Linked DNA regions of Caballeronia sp. LZ062. Each later gene encodes a partner of the first gene's protein in a complex. Links are inferred from orthologs where the notes say so. Each region holds a gene or a part of one and is shown on either strand. Other genes may lie near its edges. The genes, in order: secY, secA and secG.

What was found.
Region 2: the proteins of secY (region 1) and secA are in contact, whole or in part, in a crystal structure (PDB 3DIN), measured with the Thermotoga maritima proteins. The link is inferred for Caballeronia sp. LZ062 from one-to-one orthologs. Residues at the interface, in WP_004081795.1 of Thermotoga maritima: Glu108, Gly109, Glu110, Glu111, Ala236, Glu237, Arg238, Arg239, Ile240, Thr241, Ile242, Gln243, Tyr244, Ala245, Arg246, Arg247, Val248, Thr249, Gly250, Arg251, Arg252, Val253, Tyr254, Gly256, Ala257, Ser258, Thr259, Tyr260, Leu261, Pro262; in WP_004082002.1 of Thermotoga maritima: Glu261, Ala262, Arg263, Lys300, Ala301, Arg302, Thr303, Ile304, Ile305, Leu323, Tyr324, Asp325, Pro326, Val329, Ser330, Tyr333, Ile336, Lys340, Phe345, Val349, Glu363, Phe364, Tyr374, Ser375, Gly376, Gly377, Glu393, Ile395, Thr482, Ser483.
Region 3: secY (region 1) and secG share a complex: the UniProt entries of both Escherichia coli proteins name them as parts of the sec protein translocase complex. The link is inferred for Caballeronia sp. LZ062 from one-to-one orthologs.

What each region holds. Positions count from the first base shown.
Region 1 is NZ_JARTWB010000002.1:2,940,318-2,943,299, reverse strand. Bases 55-2,885 are described here. They hold secY (preprotein translocase subunit SecY), read right to left. Parts: upstream 2,228-2,885; coding sequence 881-2,227; downstream 55-880. Other genes in these bases: rpmD (50S ribosomal protein L30), read right to left, coding at 2,734-2,885; rplO (50S ribosomal protein L15), read right to left, coding at 2,269-2,703; infA (translation initiation factor IF-1), read right to left, coding at 653-871; rpmJ (50S ribosomal protein L36), read right to left, coding at 516-632; rpsM (30S ribosomal protein S13), read right to left, coding at 109-474. Outside these bases: more of rpsK, read right to left, coding at 1-54; more of rpmD, read right to left, coding at 2,886-2,916; rpsE (30S ribosomal protein S5), read right to left, coding at 2,927-2,982. UniProt on the Escherichia coli protein: The central subunit of the protein translocation channel SecYEG. Consists of two halves formed by TMs 1-5 and 6-10.
Region 2 is NZ_JARTWB010000002.1:111,595-115,148, reverse strand. What follows is about bases 120-3,522. They hold secA (preprotein translocase subunit SecA), read right to left. Parts: upstream 3,134-3,522; coding sequence 320-3,133; downstream 120-319. Other genes in these bases: P9239_RS06560 (DUF721 domain-containing protein), read left to right, coding at 3,429-3,522; argJ (bifunctional glutamate N-acetyltransferase/amino-acid acetyltransferase ArgJ), read right to left, coding at 120-133. In the rest of the region: more of argJ, read right to left, coding at 1-119; more of P9239_RS06560, read left to right, coding at 3,523-3,554. UniProt on the Escherichia coli protein: Required for protein export, interacts with the SecYEG preprotein conducting channel.
Region 3 is NZ_JARTWB010000002.1:823,367-826,410, forward strand. The notes cover bases 145-3,037. They hold secG (preprotein translocase subunit SecG), read left to right. Parts: upstream 145-1,344; coding sequence 1,345-1,731; downstream 1,732-3,037. Other genes in these bases: P9239_RS09875 (NAD(P)H-quinone oxidoreductase), read left to right, coding at 145-322; tpiA (triose-phosphate isomerase), read left to right, coding at 497-1,264; P9239_RS09895 (NADH-quinone oxidoreductase subunit A), read left to right, coding at 2,119-2,478; P9239_RS09900 (NADH-quinone oxidoreductase subunit B family protein), read left to right, coding at 2,540-3,019. Also shown: more of P9239_RS09875, read left to right, coding at 1-144; P9239_RS09905 (NADH-quinone oxidoreductase subunit C), read left to right, coding at 3,040-3,044. UniProt on the Escherichia coli protein: Subunit of the protein translocation channel SecYEG. Overexpression of some hybrid proteins has been thought to jam the protein secretion apparatus resulting in cell death; while this may be true it also results in FtsH-mediated degradation of SecY.

The DNA.
Region 1 (2,982 bases):
TGAACCACGCCCTCGGCGACGTTCTTCTTAACCTTCTTGCGAACGCGTTGCGCCGCGGAGTTGTTCGAAGCCTTAGCCATTACGTTTTCCTGTAACTGTCAGTTCCGCTTACTTCTTCAGCGATTGCGCTGCACGACGCGGACCCTTGCGCGTACGGGCATTCGTGCGGGTACGCTGGCCACGCAGGGGCAGACCCTTGCGGTGACGCATGCCGCGATAGCAGCCCAAGTCCATCAGGCGCTTGATGTTCATCGTCACTTCACGGCGCAGGTCGCCTTCGACGATGAACTTGCCCACTTCGTCACGCAGCTTTTCGAGGTCTGCGTCAGTGAGGTCCTTGACCTTCTTCGAAAATTCCACACCAGCTGCGCTGCAAATGCCGCGAGCGCGCGTGCGACCGATGCCGAAGATTGCCGTCAGGCCGATCTCGGTATGCTGGTGATTCGGGATGTTAACCCCTGCGATACGAGCCATTGTTTTTCCTCAAACAAAAAGCGCAAGCAAAAGCGCGGCGTTCAGCCTTGACGCTGTTTGTGGCGCGGATCAGAGCTGCAAATCACGCGCACAACGCCCTTGCGCTTGATGATCTTGCAATTGCGGCAAATGCGCTTAACCGATGCCATCACTTTCATGATATTACCCTTTTTTCAAATCACTTCGCCCGGAACACGATCCGCGCACGAGACAGATCGTAAGGCGTCAATTCAACCGTAACCTTGTCGCCTGGCAGGATACGGATGTAGTGCATCCGCATCTTTCCAGAAATGTGTCCCAGGACGACATGGCCATTTTCCAATTTCACCCGGAAAGTAGCGTTGGGCAGGTTTTCGATCACCTCGCCCTGCATCTGGATTACATCGTCTTTGGCCATAGTCCTTAATTAACGCATCGGGACATTGCCGCCCTTGAAGTTTGCCTTCTTGAGCAGCGATTCATATTGTTGCGACATAACGTACGACTGCACCTGAGCCATGAAGTCCATCGTGACGACGACAATGATCAGCAGCGACGTTCCACCAAAATAAAACGGCACGTTCCAGCGCAACACCAAGAACTCAGGCAACAGGCACACGAACACAATGTAGATCGCACCGGCCAGCGTCAAACGCGTGAGGATGCGGTCGATATACCGTGCAGTCTGATCGCCCGGACGGATACCCGGAACGAATGCACCGCTCTTCTTCAAGTTGTCGGCGGTTTCCCGGCTGTTGAACACCAGTGCGGTGTAGAAGAAGCAGAAGAAAACAATCGCCAACGCATACAGCAGCACGTACACCGGTTGACCGGGCTTGAGAGCCTCGGCCACGCCGTGCAGCGTGTTCGCGAACCAGTTGGTGCGCGTACCCGAACTGAACCAGTTCAGGATGGTTGCCGGGAAGAGGATGATCGACGACGCGAAGATCGGCGGAATCACACCCGACATGTTGAGCTTCAGCGGCAGATGGGACGACTGTCCGCCGTAAATCTTGTTACCGACCTGGCGCTTCGCGTAGTTCACGAGGATCTTGCGCTGACCGCGTTCGATGAACACGACCAGATACGTGACCGCCGCGATCAGCACGACGATGATGATCGCCGAGATGATGCTCATCGAACCGGTGCGGACCAACTCGAACAGACCGCCGATCGCGTTCGGGAAACCCGCCGCGATGCCACCGAAGATGATGATCGAGATGCCGTTGCCGAGACCGCGCTCCGTGATCTGCTCACCCAGCCACATCAGGAACATCGTGCCCGTCACCAGCGTGACGACCGTCGTCAGCCGGAACACCATGCCGGGGTCCAGCACCAAAGCAGGCTGGTTCTCCAGCGCCACCGCGATACCGAACGCCTGGAAGGTCGCGAGCACCACGGTGAAGATACGCGTGTACTGCGTGATCTTCCGCTGCCCCGCCTGCCCTTCCTTCTTCAACGCCTCCATCTGCGGCGACACGATCGACAGCAACTGCATGATGATCGACGCCGAAATGTAGGGCATGATGCCCAGCGCAAAGATCGTGAATCGCGACAGCGCGCCACCCGAGAACATGTTGAACATGCCAAGGATGCCGCCCGACTGGCTCTGGAACAGCTTGGCCAGTTGATCCGGATCGATGCCGGGAACCGGAATGTGCGCACCAATGCGGTAGACGATCAACGCCAGCAGCAGGAACACTGCACGCCGACGCAGATCGCCGAATTTCGCCGCGCTTCGACCGGGTTTTGCGAGACTCGGGCTGTTAGCCAAGAACCTTCTCCGATGCTAGTGCTAGAAACGGCGAAAGCGCGTTACTCGGCGAACGAGCCGCCAGCGGCTTCGATTGCCTCACGGGCGCCCTTCGTTGCCGTCAGGCCTTTCACCGTGACCTTGCGGCTGATCTCGCCAGTCTTGATGATCTTCGCGCTCTTGATGAGCTCGCCGACCAGACCCGCTTGCTTCAGCGCCAAGAGATCGATTTCGTCGACCGGCAGCTTCTCCAGATCGGAGAGGCGCACTTCACCGACGAATTCCTTCGTCAGCGAGGTGAAGCCGCGCTTCGGAAGACGACGCTGCAGAGGCATCTGACCGCCTTCGAAGCCGACCTTATGAAAGCCGCCCGAACGCGATTTCTGACCCTTGTGGCCGCGGCCCGCGGTCTTGCCGAGGCCCGAACCGATCCCGCGACCGACGCGACGCTTTGCGTGCTTCGCGCCTTCCGCCGGCTTCAGGTTATTCAATTCCATGTTCAACTCCTTGGATCCGTGGTCGGCCGCTTAGGCGATGACCTTAACGAGGTACGAGACCTTGTTGATCATCCCGCGCACTGCCGGCGTGTCCTGCAGCTCGGAGACCGAGTTCAGGCGACGCAGGCCGAGGCCACGCACCGTTGCGCGGTGCGATTCGCGGGTCCCGATCAGGCTCTTGACGAGCTGAACCTTGACAGTTTTTTCAGACATGGTGACCACCTTAGCCCAGAATGTCTTCGACGGACTTACCACGCTTCGCTGCGATGTCCGCCGGAG
Region 2 (3,554 bases), 2.8 Mb from region 1 along the record:
CGCCTTCATCGACGCGAATCACGAGCACGTCCTTGCGATCCGGCTTGCGGATATTCGCTTCGGCCCAGCCTAACGTGACGCCTGAGACCGGATGAAGCGCGGCGGGATCGATCGAGGGGAAGTTGACAGCCATGTTCGCGACTCGCTGAAGGTGGCGAGTGCCGGCTCGCATTCGCCGGCACGCTGTGAAAGACTGACGCAGCCGGGAGACCGGGAACGCCGTGATACGCCGGGCGGGCAGCGCAGCCCGTACTCGGCTTTGCAAAGACAAACGACGCATTGCTGCGTCGCTTGCCTCATTTGTCGGACGGACAGTTCGTTATACGAGCTTGCCGTGACAGTTCTTGTACTTCTTGCCGCTGCCGCACGGACACGGATCGTTGCGGCCGACCTTCGGCACGTCGTCGGCGGGGCGCGTGGCGACGGTGATGTCGTCACCGCCGGCCATAGCCTGGCTGATCATCTGCGCGGCTGCCGTGGCGGCTGCTGCCGCAGGCGCGGCCGGAGCGGCCGGAGCGTTGTAGTCTGCGTGCGTGAACGACACGTTCTCGACGTGACTGCCCTTCTCTTCGTACTGCTCCGCGGCTTCTTCGAGCTGTTCAGGCGACTGAATCTGCACGTTCATCACGACGCGCGTGACTTCCTGCTTCACCGCGTCCAGCATGGCGGCGAACAGTTCGAATGCCTCGCGCTTGTATTCCTGCTTCGGGTTTTTCTGCGCATAGCCGCGCAGATGAATACCCTGACGCAGATGATCGAGCGCCGCCAGATGTTCGCGCCAGCGGCTGTCGAGCGTCTGCAGCATGATCGAACGCTCGAACGCGCTGAACGACTCGCGGCCCACGAGCGCGACCTTCGCCTCATACGCTTCGTCGGCGGCGGCGAGCACGGCTTCGCAGATTTCCTCGGCGTCGATGGAATTCGACTCGTTGATCATCTCCTGAATGGCGAGATCGAGCGACCATTCGTTGCGCAGCACTTCTTCCAGCTCGGGCGCGTCCCACTGCTCTTCGATGCTGCCCGCCGGAACGAACGTGCGCACGAGGTCGGTGATCACGCTATGACGCATGGCCGCGATCGTTTCCTGCACGTCGTTCGCTTCCAGCAGTTCGTTGCGCTGCTGATAGATGACCTTGCGCTGATCGTTCGCGACGTCGTCGTATTCGAGCAGTTGCTTGCGAATGTCAAAGTTGCGCGCTTCCACCTTGCGCTGCGCGCCTTCGATGGAACGCGTGACCATGCCCGCTTCGATCGGCTCGCCTTCCGGCATCTTCAGGCGATCCATGATGGCGCGCACGCGGTCGCCCGCGAAGATGCGCAACAGCGGATCATCCAGCGACAGATAGAAGCGCGACGAGCCCGGATCGCCCTGACGGCCTGCGCGGCCGCGCAACTGGTTGTCGATACGGCGCGACTCGTGACGCTCGGTGCCGATGATATGCAGCCCGCCCGCCGCCTTCACATGGTCGTGCAGCGCCTGCCATTCGTCGTGCAGCTTCTGGATGCGCGCGGCTTTCTCGTTCTCGGGAATCGAGAGATCCGCTTCGATGAACGACGCCTGCTTTTCAACGTTGCCGCCGAGCACGATGTCCGTGCCGCGACCCGCCATGTTCGTCGCGATGGTGACGACGCCCGGCCGGCCCGCTTCCGCGACGATTGCCGCTTCGCGTGCGTGCTGCTTCGCGTTGAGCACTTCGTGCTTGATGCCTGCTTGCATCAGCATGCCGGACAGCAGTTCGGACGCTTCGATCGACGTCGTGCCGACGAGCGTCGGCTGTCCGCGTTCGACGCAATCGCGAATATCGCGGATGACGGCGTCGTACCGTTCCTTCGATGTCTTGTAAATCTGGTCCTGCTTGTCGACGCGCTTCGGCGGACGGTTCGTCGGAATCACGACCGTTTCCAGGCCGTAGATTTCCTGGAACTCGTACGCTTCCGTGTCCGCCGTGCCGGTCATGCCGGACAGCTTGGCGTACATGCGGAAGTAGTTTTGCAGCGTGATGGAGGCGAGCGTCTGGTTCTCGGCCTGAATCTGCACGTGCTCTTTCGCCTCGACCGCCTGATGCAGACCGTCAGACCAGCGGCGGCCCGTCATCATGCGGCCGGTGAATTCGTCGACGATCACGACTTCGCCGTTCTGCACCACGTAATGCTGATCGCGATGGAAAAGCGTATGCGCGCGCAGGGCGGCATAGATATGGTGCATCAGCGTGATGTTCTGCGGCGCGTAGAGGCTCTCGCCCTCGCCGATCAAGCCCCACTCGGCCAGCAGGCGCTCTGCCTTCTCGTGGCCGGATTCCGTGAGGAACACCTGACGCGCTTTCTCGTCGAGCGTGTAGTCGCCCGGCTTTTCGACGCCCGTGCCGTCCGCCTTTTCCTCGCCGATCTGCTGTTCGAGCAGCGGCGGCAGGGCGTTCATGCGCACGTAAAGATCGGTGTGGTCTTCCGCCTGACCGGAAATGATGAGCGGCGTACGCGCTTCGTCGATCAGGATGGAGTCCACCTCGTCGACGATGGCGAAGTTGAGCGGCCGCTGCACGCGCGCGTCGGTCTCGTAGACCATGTTGTCGCGCAGATAGTCGAAGCCGAACTCGTTGTTCGTGCCGTACGTGATGTCCGCCGCGTAGGCCTGCTGCTTCTGCCCGTGTTCCATCTGCGACAGATTCACGCCGCACGACAGCCCGAGGAAGTTGTACAGGCGCGCCATCCACTCGGCGTCACGCTGCGCGAGGTAGTCGTTCACCGTCACCACATGCACGCCGCGGCCCGACAGCGCGTTCAGATATGCGGCGAGCGTGGCGACGAGCGTCTTGCCCTCGCCCGTGCGCATTTCCGCGATCTTGCCGTAGTGCAGAACCATGCCGCCGATCAACTGGACGTCGAAGTGGCGCATTTTCAGCACGCGCCGGCTCGCTTCGCGGCAGACGGCGAACGCCTCCGGAAGGATCACGTCCAGCGACTCGCCGCCCGCGACGCGCTTGCGGAACTCGTCCGTCTTCGCGCGCAACTGATCGTCCGTATATTTCTCGACGGTCGGCTCGAGGGCATTGATCGCCACAACGGTCTTTTGGTACTGCTTGACCAGCCGCTGATTGCGACTGCCAAAAATCTTCTGAAGGAAACCGGTCGTCATTGGATCAGTGTCTGCGTCGCGGCTTCGGACGGGCGCGTGTGCCAGCTGCAGCCACTGCGTCCGGGCTCGGAAAACCTCGGCGACTTAAGTCCATTGGGTGAGATTCGAATCGGGAATTTTAGCACGCGAGTCAAGTACATCTTGCGTCGGCGTGGGCCTGCGGGCGTCGGCGAGACGCGACAGTCAACGCGTTGAAAGCTTGGCCGCGCGGGCTTTCGCGGCGGGCGTCAGACAGAAGCGGACGGCAGGCGCGCGGTACAATCGAGCGGTCGCATCAGGCGTCCGCTGAGTAAAAATGAGCCGCTTTTCTACAAATTCAAGGTCCGGCCCGGGACGGTTCGATCCGCGCCGGCCGCAAGCGCTGGCCGACGTGCTCGATCGCACGGACGCGTTTCGCGCGCTGCGCGGGGGCGTCGAGCAA
Region 3 (3,044 bases), 2.1 Mb from region 1 along the record:
CGAACTGAAGGCGCTTGCCGATGGCGGGCGCATCTGCGTGATTGCGCTGTTGGGCGGCGCGAAGGCTGAAATTAATCTCAACGACATTCTGCGTCGCCGGCTCGTTATCACGGGCTCGACGCTGCGTCCGCGTCCGGTCGCGTTCAAGGCGAAGATCGCTGCGAAGCTGAAGGAACGCGTCTGGCCCGAGATCGAGGCCGGGCGCATCAAGCCGGTCATTCACCAAGTGTTTCCGGCGAGCGAGGCGGCCGCGGCGCACACGCTGATGGAAAGCAGCACGCATGTCGGCAAGATCGTGCTCGATTGGACGGAAAGCGCGTAAGAAACGCGGGCCGGTCTTCGGCGGTTTGACCGGTTTCGCCGTATCACAGTAGAATCGCCTGTTTTGCAAGCAGTTCGCAGTTTGTAGCGGTTCATTCCCATAACGCGGCGGCTGATTGAAAAGCGCGGCCGCTATAACTAAAGCGGCCGTCGCAAGCCGCCGAGTGACGAGACAATGTCGAGACAACGAGCGAAACTGGTGGTCGGCAACTGGAAGATGCACGGCCGCATGCAGGAGAACGCGGTTCTGCTGACCGAGGTTGCGTCGGGGGCATCGGCTCTGCGCAACGGCGTGGACGTAGGCGTGTGTGTGCCGTATCCGTACCTCGCGCAGGCGCAGGCGCTGCTGGAAGGGTCGGTGGTGCGCTGGGGCGTGCAGGATGTGTCGGCGCATGTGCAGGGCGCGTTCACCGGGGAAGTCGCGGCGGAGATGGCCCTGGATTTCGGTGTGACGTACGCGATCGTCGGGCATTCGGAGCGCCGCGCGTACCATCACGAAACGCCGGAACTGGTGGGAGCAAAGGCGCGTCGCGCGCTGGACGCGGGGCTCACGCCTATCGTCTGTGTCGGCGAAACGCTCGGCGAACGCGAGCGCGAGGCGACGGAGCAGGTTATCGGCGCGCAGCTCGATGCGGTGCTTCTCATGCTGGACGAGGAGCAGGCGGCGCGGATTGTCGTCGCCTACGAACCGGTCTGGGCAATCGGCACCGGCAAGAGCGCGACGGCGGATCAGGCGCAGCGCGTTCACGCGTTTCTGCGCGGCAAGATGGCGGAGAAGGGCGCAGGCGACGTGCCGCTTTTGTATGGCGGCAGCGTCAAACCCGAGAACGCGCAAGAATTGTTCGGGCAACGAGACATCGACGGCGGGCTGATTGGCGGCGCGTCGCTGAAGTCGAAAGATTTTCTTGCGATCTGCCAGGCGGCGCGAACCGTGTTGCAGTAAAGGTGCGTGGCGAAGGCAGTCGAAAGAGCATGTCGAGACACGTGAGTGTCACGGAAACATCAAGAACCAGGTGAGTTGAAATGCTGTATTTGAAGACATTGATTATCGTCGTCCAGTTGCTGTCGGCGCTTGGTGTGATTGGGCTCGTGCTGCTCCAACACGGGAAGGGCGCCGACATGGGCGCCGCTTTCGGCAGCGGCGCGTCGGGGAGTCTCTTCGGCGCGACGGGTTCCGCGAACTTTCTCTCACGTACTACTGCAGTCCTTGCCGCCATCTTCTTCATCACGACGCTGGCGCTGACGTATCTCGGAAGCTACAAGCCGCAGACGTCGGCTGGTGTGTTGGGTGCTGGCCCGACGTCTGCATCAGCCCCGGCCGCAGCAGGAAAGAGCGCTTCTGCTCCGGTGACCGCCCCGGCATCGGCTGCGCCTGTGTCGTCCGCGCCGGGCACCGACGTGCCGAAATAAACCGCCGGAACAAATTTTCGCTAAATTCGTGTTTTGTGCGTTGAACAATTCGTAGGACCTAGTTATAATTCAAGTCTTGAAGCGATTCGCGGCAATTAAGAAGTTTGTTTTCCCGGATTGCAGTACAGTGCCGACGTGGTGAAATTGGTAGACACGCTATCTTGAGGGGGTAGTGGCGAAAGCTGTGCGAGTTCGAGTCTCGCCGTCGGCACCAAAAGTTATCCAATGCCAGCCGCATGCATCGCTTCGGCTGGCATTGTCACTTCTGGAGTACCCTTACGATATCGTTGGTATCGTGAGCCGTCCCAAGTGAATCCTGTCGTCGGGTGGTCCGTCCCGGCAAGCATCTCAATCATCACTGACCGAACTACCGATCAGAGGAAAGCCTTGAACCTCGCACCCTATTACCCCGTCTTCTTGTTTCTTCTGGTGGGCCTTGGTTTAGGTATAGCGCTGGTCAGCATCGGCAAGATTCTCGGTCCCAACAAGCCCGACACCGAAAAGAATGCCCCGTACGAATGCGGCTTCGAAGCATTCGAAGACGCGCGTATGAAGTTCGATGTGCGCTACTATCTCGTCGCAATTCTTTTCATCATCTTCGACCTTGAGACGGCCTTCCTGTTTCCGTGGGGCGTGGCCCTGCGCGACATCGGCTGGCCCGGCTTCATGGCCATGATGATCTTTCTGCTCGAATTCCTGCTCGGCTTCGCCTACATCTGGAGAAAGGGCGGCCTCGACTGGGAGTGACGGGTAGATCACCGGATTCATGGGTGGCTATGGCTGGCTGCTCATCTGGAGTGGAAATCAAATGAGTATCGAAGGGGTCTTGAAGGAAGGCTTTGTCACCACCACGGCTGACAAGCTGATCAACTGGACGCGCACCGGCTCCTTGTGGCCGATGACGTTCGGTCTCGCGTGCTGCGCGGTCGAGATGATGCATGCGGGCGCCGCCCGTTACGACCTGGACCGCTTCGGCGTGGTGTTCCGCCCGAGCCCGCGCCAGTCCGACGTGATGATCGTCGCCGGCACGCTGTGCAACAAGATGGCGCCCGCGCTTCGTAAGGTGTACGACCAGATGGCCGAGCCGCGCTGGGTCATTTCCATGGGTTCGTGCGCGAATGGTGGCGGCTACTATCACTATTCGTACTCCGTCGTGCGCGGCTGCGACCGTATCGTTCCGGTCGACGTCTATGTCCCGGGCTGCCCTCCGACGGCCGAGGCGCTGGTCTACGGCGTGATCCAGCTGCAGGCGAAGATCCGCCGCACGAACACCATCGCCCGTCAATAAAGGCCTGAGCCTCCCCAACTATGGC